One region of the Pseudoduganella sp. GCM10020061 genome, then DNA from elsewhere that is predicted to be linked to it. Evidence: predicted binding sites of a transcription regulator. Region 1 holds the regulator's gene; each other region holds the start of a gene.

Evidence for each region. Region 1 encodes HrcA, which represses chaperone genes, less so after heat shock. Its sites were predicted from a motif close to TTAGCACTCNNNNNNNNNGAGTGCTAA; they were not measured.
Region 2: the regulator HrcA is predicted to act here: its motif matches at 2,282-2,308, upstream of groES (co-chaperone GroES).
Region 3: the regulator HrcA is predicted to act here: its motif matches at 1,827-1,853, upstream of rpoH (RNA polymerase sigma factor RpoH).

The regions. Positions count from the first base shown of each region.
Region 1 covers NZ_JBHUJS010000003.1:842,865-847,094, forward strand. The annotation lists gene fur (ferric iron uptake transcriptional regulator) at 56-484, shown strand; gene ACFSQR_RS11215 (hypothetical protein) at 588-1,373, opposite strand; gene hrcA (heat-inducible transcriptional repressor HrcA) at 1,539-2,555, opposite strand; gene ACFSQR_RS11225 (HAD family hydrolase) at 2,651-3,361, opposite strand; gene ACFSQR_RS11230 (hypothetical protein) at 3,556-4,152, shown strand; gene ACFSQR_RS11235 (hypothetical protein) at 4,178-4,230, shown strand, end outside.
Region 2 covers NZ_JBHUJS010000003.1:244,946-249,175, forward strand. The annotation lists gene ACFSQR_RS08575 (EVE domain-containing protein) at 1-82, opposite strand, end outside; RNA gene ssrS (6S RNA) at 275-456, opposite strand; gene ACFSQR_RS08585 (cell division protein ZapA) at 503-814, opposite strand; gene ACFSQR_RS08590 (hypothetical protein) at 811-1,065, opposite strand; gene ACFSQR_RS08595 (DUF5985 family protein) at 1,123-1,386, opposite strand; gene ACFSQR_RS08600 (DUF5985 family protein) at 1,391-1,648, opposite strand; gene ACFSQR_RS08605 (hypothetical protein) at 1,650-2,027, opposite strand; gene groES (co-chaperone GroES) at 2,373-2,663, shown strand; gene groL (chaperonin GroEL) at 2,709-4,230, shown strand, end outside.
Region 3 covers NZ_JBHUJS010000010.1:177,679-181,908, forward strand. The annotation lists gene ACFSQR_RS13910 (hypothetical protein) at 1-452, shown strand, start outside; gene ACFSQR_RS13915 (hypothetical protein) at 453-785, opposite strand; gene rpoH (RNA polymerase sigma factor RpoH) at 859-1,749, opposite strand; gene ftsX (permease-like cell division protein FtsX) at 2,038-2,958, opposite strand; gene ACFSQR_RS13930 (cell division ATP-binding protein FtsE) at 2,955-3,614, opposite strand; gene ftsY (signal recognition particle-docking protein FtsY) at 3,624-4,230, opposite strand, start outside.

The DNA.
Region 1 (4,230 bases):
CTAAAAGACTTAAAACACTATATGATAATGCACTATGCAACAAAGCGAGAAAAACATGAGCTCCAGCCCAACAGACCTCAAGGCGAGTGGCCTTAAAGCGACTCTCCCGCGCCTGAAGATCCTCGAAATCTTCCAGAACAGCGAGGTGCGCCACCTCACGGCCGAAGACGTCTACAAGATCCTGCTGTCGGAAAATATGGATGTGGGCCTGGCGACCGTGTACCGCGTGCTGACCCAGTTCGAGCAGGCGGGCCTGCTGCACCGCAACCACTTCGAAACCGGCAAGGCGATCTTCGAGCTGAACGCCGGCTCGCACCACGACCACCTGGTGTGCGTCGATTGCGGCCGTGTGGAAGAGTTCTACGACGAGCAGATCGAATTGCGCCAGCAGGCCATCGCCAAGGAGCGCGGCTTCAGCATCGCCGAGCACGCCCTGGCCATCTACGGCAGCTGCACCAAGACCAACTGCCCCCACCGCGGCTAAGCGGGCGGAACCTGCCCTTTGGCGGAATCGGCCATCACATGGTCGATTCCGCCAGCCCAACCGGCGCCGACGGCGCCCTTGCCCGAACCAAGCCCTACCCGCCTCAAGATGCCTGGCTGGCCCGCAGCAGGTACTCGCCAATCGAATGTGCGCCGGGCGCCTGTCCCTCCATCCACAGCGCTGCCGCCACGAGCATCAGCGCCGTCAGCACGAACGGCCACCAGGTCCGGGCGATCGCCGTTTCCAGCCAATGCGAAGGCGGCAGGCCGCGCAGCCTGTGATACAGGCTCGCCGACAGCACCCCGTCCACGACCAGCTCGGCGAACAGGATCGGCGCCGAATGGACCATGAAGAGCGACGAGAACAGCAGCGTTGCAAAGAAGATGATGACCGCGAACGGTATCGCCTCCGGCTCGGTGACCGCCTCGAGGGCGGCATCGCCGGCGCTCGCGACAGCGCCGGGTTCAGGCGCCCCTGCGCCCTGCCCTGCAATAAACGACGCCTTGGCGTCCGCCACCTCATACGAGCCGCTGGCGCCGCCGCCGTCGAACGTCCCGCCCTGCCCGCTGTAGCACGCGTGCGCGTCGCCGCCGCCACCGCCATGGGCCACCACGTCGATCGGGACATCGAGATAGTCCGCGGCCCGTGTCCGGAGCCACGTCCACAACAGTCCCAGGAACACCACGTAGGCGATGCCCAGCGCGGCAAGGTAACGCAGCCACATCTGGACCAGGCCCGCGTGCAGCAGCAGGTACGACGCCAGGAACCCGGCGCCGCCCGTCAGGCCGACGAGCAGGAACATCTGCAGCCGCGGAAAACTGTCCCGGTCGAGTTCTCCCCGGACGCGGCGAATCTGAAGGTGGCGGTAAACCTGGGGAGGTAGCTTCATGTGCAGCCCGACGTGATGTACATGGACGAAAAATACCATGTACCGGCTGGCCCAGGTCAGCAGTAAAAGCGGACGATCCCTTCGGTGAAACCTGAACGAAACCTCAACGGCAAATCCGTGCACGTGAATGGGTCGTGCAGGGACATCCCTTCCGCATGCGCCCGGTCAGCCGTGGCTGAGGGCGTTGCTGAGCAGCTTGGCGGTGATGTCGACGATCGGGATGACGCGCTCGTAGGCCATGCGCGTCGGGCCGATGACGCCCAGCGTGCCGACGATGCGGCCGTTCATTTCATACGGGGCGGTGACCACGCTCATTTCGTCCATCGGCACCAGGTGCGATTCGCCGCCAATGAAGATCTGCACGCCGGAGGCCTTGCTGGAGACGTCCAGCAGCTGCATCAGGCCGGTCTTCTGCTCGAACATGTCGAACATCTGGCGCAGCGACGCCATGTTCGAAGACAGGTCGGGCGCCGACAGCAGATTGCGCTCGCCGGAGATGACCATGTCGTCCGCGTGTTCCTGCATCGCCTCGCTGCCTGCTTCGACCGCCGCCTGCATCAGGCGGCCCATGTCGTCGCGCAGCTGGCGCAGCTCCAGGCCGAGGCGCGTGCGCACTTCGTCGAACGACAGGCCGGCGAAATTCTGGTTGATGTAGTTGGCCGACTGGATCAGCTGCGACGGCGTGTAGTCCACGTCGGTGAGCAGCAGGCGGTTCTGCACGTCGCCGCGCGGATCCACGATCACCAGCAGGATGCGCTTTTCGGACAGGCGCAGGAATTCGATCTGCTGGAACGCGGACTCGCGCTTGGGGCTCATCACCACGCCGGCGAACTGGGACAGCGAGGACAGCATCTGCGCCGCGTTGGCGATCACGCGCTGCGGCTGCTGCGGCTGCAGCCGCATGCGCGCCTCCACCGAATTCTCGTCGATGTGCTGCACGGTCAGCAGGGTGTCGACGAACAGGCGGTAGCCGCGCGGGGTCGGGATGCGTCCGGCGGAGGTATGCGGGCTGGCCACGTAGCCCATCTCTTCCAGATCCGCCATGATGTTGCGGATGGTCGCCGGCGACAGGTCGAGGCCGGAGATCTTGGAGAGCGCACGCGAGCCGACCGGCTGGCCGTCGGCGATATACCGCTCCACCAGGGCTTTCAGCAGCGTTTGGGCACGGGAGTCGAGTTGCATGGTCTGCGCGTTGCGAGGCTTCAATGAGCCATATTATGCACCCTCGCAAGCATGGTGTGCATGGGCAATTGACCCGGCCCGGCGTTTGATGCAGATCAGTCGTGCTCGCGTTGCAGCCAGTCGAGCAATTCGTCGAAATCGGCCACGATGGCGTCCGGCACCACCTCGTGCTCCAGGTGCGCCCGGCTGCCGGTGCGGTTGAGCCAGACGGCGCGCATGCCGGCGCGCTGCGCACCTTGCACGTCGAGCAACACATCGTTGCCGACATAGACGGCGTCCGCCGGGTCGACGCCCAGCTCGCGGCAGGCGGCATGGAAGATCGCCGCGTCCGGCTTCAGGCAGCCCAGCTGGTGCGCGGCCACCGACACTTTGAAGTGGTGCGACAGTCCGATCGCTTCCAGGTCGGCGGTGCCGTTGCTGATGGTGCCCACCAGCAGGCGCCCGCGCAGGCGGTCCAGGCCCTGCGCCACGTCGTCATAGGGCACCACTGCGTTGCGGCCGGCAATGAACTCCGCCATCGCAAGCTCCACCTTGGCGTGGTCTTCGCCCGCCTCGGCGAACGCCGCGGTCAGGCCGGCGCGGCGCAGCTCAGCCAGGTTGAGATGGAAATGGGGCTCCCGTTCCAGCAATGCCATGCGCGCCGCGCGCAGCGATTCGATGGTGTGGCGCCGGGCCACTGCGGGCGCATGCTCTTCCAGCCAGGCGTACAGGCGCTGCTCGGCCTGCGCGATCGCCGGCTCGATCGGCCACAACGTATCGTCGAGGTCGAACAGGATGGCCTTGGGCCAGGGTCGGCGAGCAGTCATGGGAGCGGGCGGAAGGTTGGATCGGCCAGCATAGCGGCGTGCGCCGGCAAAATCAAATGCGCCGCCCGGCAGCAGCCGCCCGCCTTCCATCCGGCGCTGTCATTGTTACAAGCCGTCACAGCAAAAGCAGTTTTTCTGAATGCAAATGAACTAAAATGACGACCATTTGCCATCTGTAGCGTTTTGGAGAGATTATGAAAAGCTTCACCCAGCCTTCCCGCCTGGCCGCGGCCTTCTGCGCCGCGCTTGCCCTCGCCGCCTGTGGCGGAAGCGGTGACGGCGACCTGTACCTGGCGGGCTCGATTTCCGGGCTGACCAAGGAAGGATTGGTGCTGGAGAACCGTGGCAACGGCGACACCAAGACGATCCCGGCCTTCGCACAGGCATTCGTTTTCGACAAGCGGCTCGACAACGACGAGTCCTTCGACGTCCAGATCAAGACCCAGCCGAACGGCGCGGTGTGCACGCCGCACTTCAACCGCGGCCGCACCGGTTCTTACAGCATCGAATCGGTCGAGATCCGTTGCGTGACCAATTCGTACCAGCTGGGCGGCACCATCTCCGGCCTGACCGGCACCGGCATGGTCCTCATCAACGGCGCCGACAAGCTGAACGTTGCACCGGGCGCGACCACCTTCACGATGCCGACCAAGGTCGCGGACGGCGGCGCCTACGGCCTGATCATCTTTACCCAGCCGGCCGGCCAGCAATGCGCGGTCACCAGCGGTGCGGCGACCGGCGTGATGGGCTCGACGGACAAGCTGAACGCGGTCCATATCACCTGCCAATAAGCCATTTTTTACAGAGAGAATTTCGATGAAGTTTAATTTTGTACGCGCCGGCGCCGCCGGCGCGCTGTTGCTGGCCCT
Region 2 (4,230 bases), 600 kb from region 1:
ACGAAGTCGTCTGGTCCGGCGACGCCAGCACGTCCTCGAAACTCACATCGTCCGGTTCGGACTTCATCAGCCAGTAGCGCATCGGCGTTCTCGTGTATCTGGAAAAGCCCACAGTGTAACCGCCACCAAAAAATGGGGACAGACCAAAAAATGGGGACAGACCCCATTTCGCATTGTCGAAATGGGGTCTGTCCCCATTTTTTAGTCCCCATTTTTTGGCCCCCATTTTTTGGGCGAAAAAAAACGGTTGCTAGTCATAGCAACCGTTTCCGAATAGTGCCCCGCCTGTGCCGTTAAGCCGGCATCCCGAACCTATGAGGCTCAAGGTGGTCGCAGTTAGTCCAGTTTCGGGTTCATCGGGCTAGCGACGCTCACGCCCACCGAACAAATTTCCGCGACCTATGCTGAAGAATGGTTCAAGGAATATATGGCTAATCCCGAACACCGCAGGGTAGACCGAATCTTACTCCCTCCGCGCTGCAACATCAAACAGTTTCGCCCGTCAGAACAAAGTTTCTTGCGGCGTCAGCGCGGCGTCCAACGCGGTGTGCATCGCCTGCAGTTTTTGCTTGACTTCGAGGATCGATGTCTCGGCAAACGGGCCTTCCGGCGACTTCACCGACAGGAATTCGGCCGCGATCGAGAGCGCGGCCATGACGGCGATGCGGTCGTTGCCCTTGACCTTGCCCGAGTCGCGCAACGCGGTCATTTTGCTGTCCAAATAGTTGACCGCTTCCTGCAGCGTGTTCTCCTCGCCGGCCTTGCACGCCAGGCGGTAGGGCTGGCCCATGATGGTCACGTCGAGCTGGATCATGATGCGGTTTCCTCGTCGCCGGCAGGGATCGCCGCGAGCAGCGCTTCGACGCGCTGCTGGGCCTGGCCCAGGCGTTCCATATAAGTGGTGTTTTCGTTGGCGAGCAGTTCGTTGGACTGGCGCAGCTGGCCGATCTCGTTGCCCAGCGCGACATTGGCCTGGCGCAGTTGCGCGTTCTCGCGGCGCAGCGACAAAGTCAACTCGGCGAGGCGGTCGATCTTGTCGGATAAATCTTTGAATTCGGAAATCATCCTGAACTATAGAACCCGGTAGGAAATGGAGTCAAGCCGTAAAGACGGGCCAGGCGCTTATTGCTTTCGGTGCGGCAGGTTTTTCTCCCAGATCGCCCACAGGATCAGGCCATACGACAGCAGGCGGATCAGGTAGTGATAGGGAGAGTCTTCGCGTCCACCGATGTCCCAGTAGAACCAGGCCCGGTGCGCCGCCTCGACAAAGAAGGACAGCGAAAAATACAGGAAAAATCGGTCGCGCGTGGTGCTCCAGAAGCGCAGGAAGAACAGCCCGATGAGGGCCGACCCCATGCAAATCGCGCCGGAAATGAACTGGTTCATGCGCTTACTCCTTCTCGTAGATCAGGCCGTACAACAGCAGCAGCAGCGACACCAGCGCGGCCACCAGGCGCGGCGTCGACAGATCGACGTGGTGGAACACCAGCTTGTCGCACACCAGCAGGATGTTGTTGACAGTCAGGCCGATGAAGCACCAGCCGCTCCACAGCAGCAGGCGGTGCCCGGTGCGGTGGTAGCTGGCCAGCAGCAGCCAGGCGCAGGCCAGCGAGGTGAGCGTACACAATGTATAGATGAGGTGTGCCATGTCAGGGCTTCTTTCGCAGGTTGAACGCGTCCGCAAACTGGTGCGCTTTGCGTTCGACTGTGGAATGAATGAGATTGGTCATGGCGACCAGGTTCTGCGAGTACGCGCGCGCCACGTTGTCGATGGTATCGGCCATCAAGGTCGATTCCGGCGCATAGCGGTAGGTGTCGTCGTCGCAGTGCAGCATGGCGGATGCGCACAGGTCGGCCAGCAGTTTCTCGGCCGCCTTGTCGCTGATGTACAGCCGCTCTGCCACCCTGGCGGACGGCCACTCTCCCGGCGTCGCGCGCAATAGCAGCAGCGCTTCCAGGTGCGGCACCGAAGGGATGCTCGTCAGCACGAAGCGGCGTACGTCGTCAGGGATGATATCTGGAACCATCAAGATGCCGGCCCGCCGATGCGGCATGCCGGTTGGACCGTTTTACAAAGAAGCGGGGATTATATGCCAAGAAAAAAATTGACCTCGCGAATTCTATTAAAAGTACGACAACACGGCGATGCCACAGCCTGTCCATGCCGGCGATACCCCCGCCTGGCTCCCCGGCAGAAGTCCTCCATACCACGGTTTCGCCCCGGCTGTTTGATCCGCACCGCACATTGATGTCTTGAAAAGCCTGAGGGTCGTCCCTATAATTAGCACTCGCTAAGGGAGAGTGCTAACAAGCACCCCCGACATAACGAATACGAAACACCATCAACCCACTGTTAGAACAAGGAGTCTTGTATGAACCTTCGCCCGTTGCACGATCGCGTGATCGTCAAGCGCCTGGACCAGGAAACCAAAACCGCATCCGGCCTGATCATCCCGGACGCAGCCGCCGAGAAGCCAGACCAGGGCCAGGTGCTGGCCGTCGGTAACGGCAAAGTCCTCGAAGACGGCAAAGTGCGTCCGCTGGAAGTCAAAGTCGGCGACCGCGTACTGTTCGGCAAATACTCGGGCCAGTCGGTCAAGGTGGATGGCGAAGAGCTGCTGGTGATGCGCGAAGAAGACATCATGGCAGTCGTCAACCAGTAATCGAACGCCACTCCCCTACAACACGAATTTACGGAGCATAAAAACATGGCAGCTAAAGATGTAGTGTTCGGCGACGCAGCGCGCCACAAGATGGTCGAAGGCGTGAACATCCTGGCCAACGCGGTCAAGGTCACCCTGGGTCCTAAGGGCCGCAACGTGGTGCTGGAGCGCTCGTTCGGTTCCCCAACCGTCACCAAGGACGGCGTGTCGGTCGCGAAAGAGATCGAACTCAAGGACAAGCTCATGAACATGGGCGCGCAGATGGTCAAGGAAGTCGCATCCAAGACCTCCGACAACGCCGGCGACGGCACCACCACCGCGACCGTGCTGGCACAAGCCATCGTCCGCGAAGGCATGAAGTACGTTGCCGCAGGCATGAACCCGATGGACCTGAAGCGCGGCATCGACAAGGCAGTCGCTGCCACCGTCGAACAACTGCGCACCATCGCCAAGCCATGCACCACGTCGAAGGAAATCGCCCAGGTTGGCGCGATCTCCGCGAACTCGGACGTGTCGATCGGCGAGCGCATCGCTGAAGCGATGGACAAGGTCGGCAAGGAAGGCGTCATCACCGTGGAAGACGGCAAGTCGCTGAACGACGAGCTGGAAATCGTGGAAGGCATGCAGTTCGACCGCGGCTACCTGTCCCCGTACTTCATCAACAACCCGGAGAAGCAAGTCGCGATCCTGGAAAACCCGTTCATCCTGCTGTTCGACAAGAAGATCGCCAACATCCGCGACCTGCTGCCAGTGCTGGAGCAAGTGGCCAAGGCCGGCCGTCCGCTGCTGATCATCGCCGAAGACATCGAAGGCGAAGCGCTGGCGACCCTGGTGGTCAACAACATCCGCGGCATCCTGAAGACCTGCGCAGTCAAGGCGCCAGGCTTCGGCGACCGTCGCAAGGCCATGCTGGAGGACATCGCTGTCCTGACCGGCGGCCAGGTGATCGCTGAAGAAGTCGGCCTGACGCTGGAAAAGGCAACCCTGCAGGAACTGGGCCAGGCCAAGCGCGTCGAGATCGGCAAGGAAAACACCATCATCATCGACGGCGCAGGCGCGGCTGAATCGATCGAAGCGCGCGTCAAGCAGGTGCGTGCACAGATCGAAGAGTCGACCTCCGACTACGACCGCGAGAAGCTGCAGGAACGCGTGGCCAAGCTGGCCGGCGGCGTTGCAGTGATCAAGGTTGGCGCGGCTACCGAAGTCGAGATGAAAGAGAAGAAGGCACGTGTCGAAGACGCACTGCACGCAACCCGCGCAGCTGTGGAAGAAGGCATCGTTCCTGGCGGCGGCGTGGCACTGCTGCGCGCCCGCGCGACCCTCGACATCAAGGGCGACAACGTCGACCAGGAAGCCGGCATCAAGATCGTGCTGCGCGCGATGGAAGAGCCGCTGCGCATGATCGTGCAGAACGCCGGCGAAGAGCCATCGGTGGTGGTTGCAGCTGTCCTGGCAGGTTCGGGCAACTACGGCTACAACGCATCGAACGGCACCTACGGCGACATGGTCGAAATGGGCGTGCTGGATCCAGCCAAGGTCACCCGCTCGGCACTGCAGAACGCAGCGT
Region 3 (4,230 bases), on a different contig from region 1:
AACAGGGCGTGCTGCGGCTCGCGCCGGGCATTCCGGCCGGCGCGGCGCTCACGCGCGAGATGGTCGCGGCGATGTGGATGCGCTGGCTGCTCTGGTGGACCGCCTCGACGGCGGGCGTCCTGCTCGCATATGCGGGCATATTCGATGGGATCGAGGAAGCGTTGCGCTTGATCGCACTGCTGTCCGCCTCGCTCGTCATGAGCGCCCAGCTGGTGCGCGACTTTACCAGGGCATTCAAGCCACTGGAAGTGGGATCGGTTTCCTTCCTCCGCTTGCTCGCGCTGACCTGGGCTTTGCTGGGCGCCTTCCTTGCGGTGCGCGCCTACGTGGCTCCGCTCTCGTGGTCCGTGCTGGTCGTGGCGAACGTGATCGCTGCGGCATGCGTCCTGCGCATGCGCTGGCGCGCATTGGAGCGCGCGCCGGGCTTGTTCCCTGTGGCGCGGTTTGCCTGATCAGTCAGGGCCGATAACGATGTCGACGCGTTCAACCGGGCGCGCGCTGGCCGGGCCGCGTGGTGGCGGCTCGCCGGCAAGCGCGATCCGCATTGGCGGGGCAGCTGCGAGCGTGTGCGACGCGGCCTGCGGCTGGGTACCCGACGCGAGGACGAACTGCTCGGTCTTGCCGCAGGACGCCAGCTCCAGCTGGTAAGCGATGCGGCCGGCCCAGATGCATTGCACGCCTTCCGGACAGCGGCTGTCATCGACCGCGAGCAGCGTGATGCGCGCGTCTGGCGATACTTGAACGGGAACGCCCTGGGTCAGGCTGTAACGGCCGGGTTCGACCATGGTCGTGCACGGGGTTGCGCACCCCGCGAGGAGAAGGGCGGCGGCGCATGACAGCGCCGCCGGGAGACGATACTTAGACGTACGCAACAAGTGCGGTTTTCATCTTCTTGAGCGCAGCCGCTTCGATCTGGCGGATGCGTTCGGCGGACACGCCGAATTCTTCTGCCAGCGAGTGCAGCGTCGCGCCCGAGCCGTCGTCGTTGGCCAGCCAGCGCGCTTCCACGATGCGGCGCGAACGCGGGTCGAGCTTGGACAGTGCGGTTTCCAGGCCTTCCGATTGCAGGCGCGTCACCTGTGCGGCTTCCAGCACCTTGGTCGGCTCTTCGTTATCGGTCGACAGGTATGCGATCGGCGAGAACTTGTCCTCTTCGTCGTCGGCCTGCGATTCGAGCGCGATGTCGCGGCCCGACAGGCGCGTTTCCATCTCGATGACTTCTTCGCGCTTCACGTCGAGCATCTTGGCCATGGCGTCGATCTGGGTCGGCGTCATCGCATCCAGGCCCGCCTTGTTGCTGCGCAGGTTGAAGAACAGCTTGCGCTGTGCCTTCGTGGTTGCCACCTTGACCAGGCGCCAGTTCTTGAGGATGTACTCGTGCATCTCGGCTTTGATCCAGTGCATCGCGTACGACACCAGGCGCACGCCCTGGTTCGGGTCGAAGCGCTTGACGGCTTTCATCAGGCCAATGTTGCCTTCCTGGATCAGGTCCGCATGCGGCAGGCCGTAGCCAAGGTAGCCGCGCGCGATCGACACCACCAGGCGCAGGTGCGAGAGCACCAGCTGCTGGGCTGCGTTCAGGTCGTTTTTCTCGTGCAGGCGCTTGGCCAGCGAGATTTCTTCTTCATGGGTCAGCATCGGCAGCCGGTTCACAGCCGAGATGTACGCATCGATGTTGCCCAGATTGCCGGAAAAACCCAGGTCCAGGGCACGAGTGCCGGCCGGAACCAGTGCGTTTTGTGCGGACATTGTCATGTGTTTTCCTTGTCAGTGTTCGGTGTGCGCGTTGCTGAAATGCACAGAAATTTCTTTCGTTGAATCATATATTAGCACTCTTCGGGGAGGAGTGCTAAGACCTGGTCAAGTTCGGCCGGATAGAGGATCTAAATTACGGCGGGGAAATCGATAGTAGTGCGCACGGCTTAGGAAATATCCTAAACGGAGGCCGGCATGACCTCTGTGCGATGACGCACGCTGCCTCGCCCCGCCGTCCAGCAAGCCCATTATCTGGAGCATTGCTGAAGGCGGGCTTAAGGATCAGTTGAGGCGGGCGAGGTGGCGCTGCACCGAGAGCACGGCGCCGGAAAGGCCGAGCAGGGCGCTGACGGCCAGCAGGATCGCGATACTGGCCGGGCCGAGCGGCGCCAGCTGGAACTCGGACGCGTACAGGCGGGCAAATTCGGCAATCGCGCTGTTCAGGGGGCGCAGCGCGAGCGCGACTGCGCCCAGGGCGACCGCACCGGCGCACAGGCCGAGGAAGGCGCCCGTGTAGTAGAACGGACGGTGGATGAAATTGTCGGTCGCGCCCAGCAGCTTAGACACGGCAATCTCGTCGCGCTGGGTGAGCACCTGCAGGCGGATCGTATTGAAGACCACCGCGACCACCACCATGCCCAGCGTCAGCGCCAGCAGGAGCAGGGCCAGGCGCAGGATGCCGAGCAGCGCGGCGAGCCGCTTCACCCAGGCCGAATCCACCTGCACGGTGTCGATGTTGGGCAGCGCGCGGATCTTCGTGGCCACCGCTTCCACCGCATTGGCTTCGCCGGCGCCGGCAAAGCTGTTCAGCTTGACCACATAGCTGTCCGGGAGCGGGTTGTCGCCCAGGGTGGTCAGGACATCGGACAGGCCGCTCTTTTCCTTGAGCGCGTCGAGCGCCTGCTCGCGCGGCACGAAGACCACGCTGCCGCGGTGTTCCGCGGCGATCGTCTGCAACTGCGGGCCGAGGGCGCGAGCCTGCTCCGCTGTGGTGTCGAGCGTCATGAACACGCTGATTTCAGGGTCGACCGACATCTGGCTCGACATCGGGCGCACGTTTTCCAGCAGCGTGAGGCCGGTAAACGGCAGTGCAAGCGCGATCGCGACCACCACCACGTTGAACAGGAAGCCGCCGGGCGACTTGCGCATGTGGACCAGCGACGCGCCGATCGCGAACCAGTGTTGGCGCAGCCAGTTCTTCATGCCGCACCTCCCTGCAGGGCGCCTTGGTTCAGTCGGATCACGCGGGCTGCGTTATCCAGCACGTAGTCGTCGTGGGTGGAGATCAGGCAGGTCACGCCGACCGAGTGGAAGGCGCGCAGCGCATCGATCACCTTGTCGGCTGCTGCGCGGTCCAGGTTGGCGGTCGGCTCGTCGGCCAGGATGATCTGCGGGCGGTTGACGATGGCGCGCGCGATCGACACGCGCTGCTGTTCACCGCCGGACAGCTCGAGCGGATAGGCTTTGGCGCGCTCCAGCAGGCCGACCTTGTCGAGGGCGGCGCGGGCGCGCTGCTCGGCCATCGACTTCGATTCGCCGGTGACGAGCAGCGGCATCATCGTGTTCTGCAGGATCGAGCGGTCTTCCAGCAGTTTCTGCTGCTGGAAGATCAGGCCCAGTTTGCGGCGCAGGAAAGGGACCGCAGCGGCGCGGATCTTGCCGATGTCCTGGCCGTTGACGGTTACCGTGCCGCGGGTCGGGCGTTCGATCGCCGCCACCATCTTCAGGAGCGTCGACTTGCCGGCGCCGGACGGGCCGGCCAGGTACACCAGTTCGCCCTTTTCGACCGTCAGGCTGACGTCGCGCAGGGCCATCGCATCGGCGGAATACCGCTTGGAGACAGACTGGAATTCGATCATGTAGTTGTGTTATCCGAGCAGGGCTTCGACGAATTCTTCTGCGTTGAACGGCTGGAGGTCTTCCAGCTTCTCGCCGACGCCGATGAAGTACACCGGCACCGGGCGGGTGCGCGCGATTGCGGCCAGCACGCCGCCCTTTGCGGTGCCGTCCAGCTTCGTGATGATCAGGCCCGTGAGGGTCAGTGCCTCGTCGAAGGCCTTTACCTGCGCCAGCGCGTTCTGGCCGGTATTGCCGTCGATGACCAGCAGCGTCTCGTGCGGCGCGCCGTCCATCGCCTTGCCTAGCACGCGCTTGACCTTCTTCAGCTCCTCCATCAGGTGCAGCTGGGTCGGCAGGCGGCCGGCGGTATCGATCATCACCACGTCCATGTTGCGCGCCTTGCCCGACTGGACCGCATCGAAAGCGACTGCGGCGGGGTCGCCGGACTCCTGCGAGATCACGGTGACGTTGTTGCGGCGGCCCCAGACCATCAGCTGCTCGCGTGCGGCGGCGCGGAAAGTGTCGCCGGCGGCCAGCAGCACGGACTGCTCGTAGCTTTGCATGTGCTTGGCCAGCTTGCCGATGGTGGTGGTCTTGCCGGCGCCGTTCACGCCGGCGATCATCATCACCAGCGGC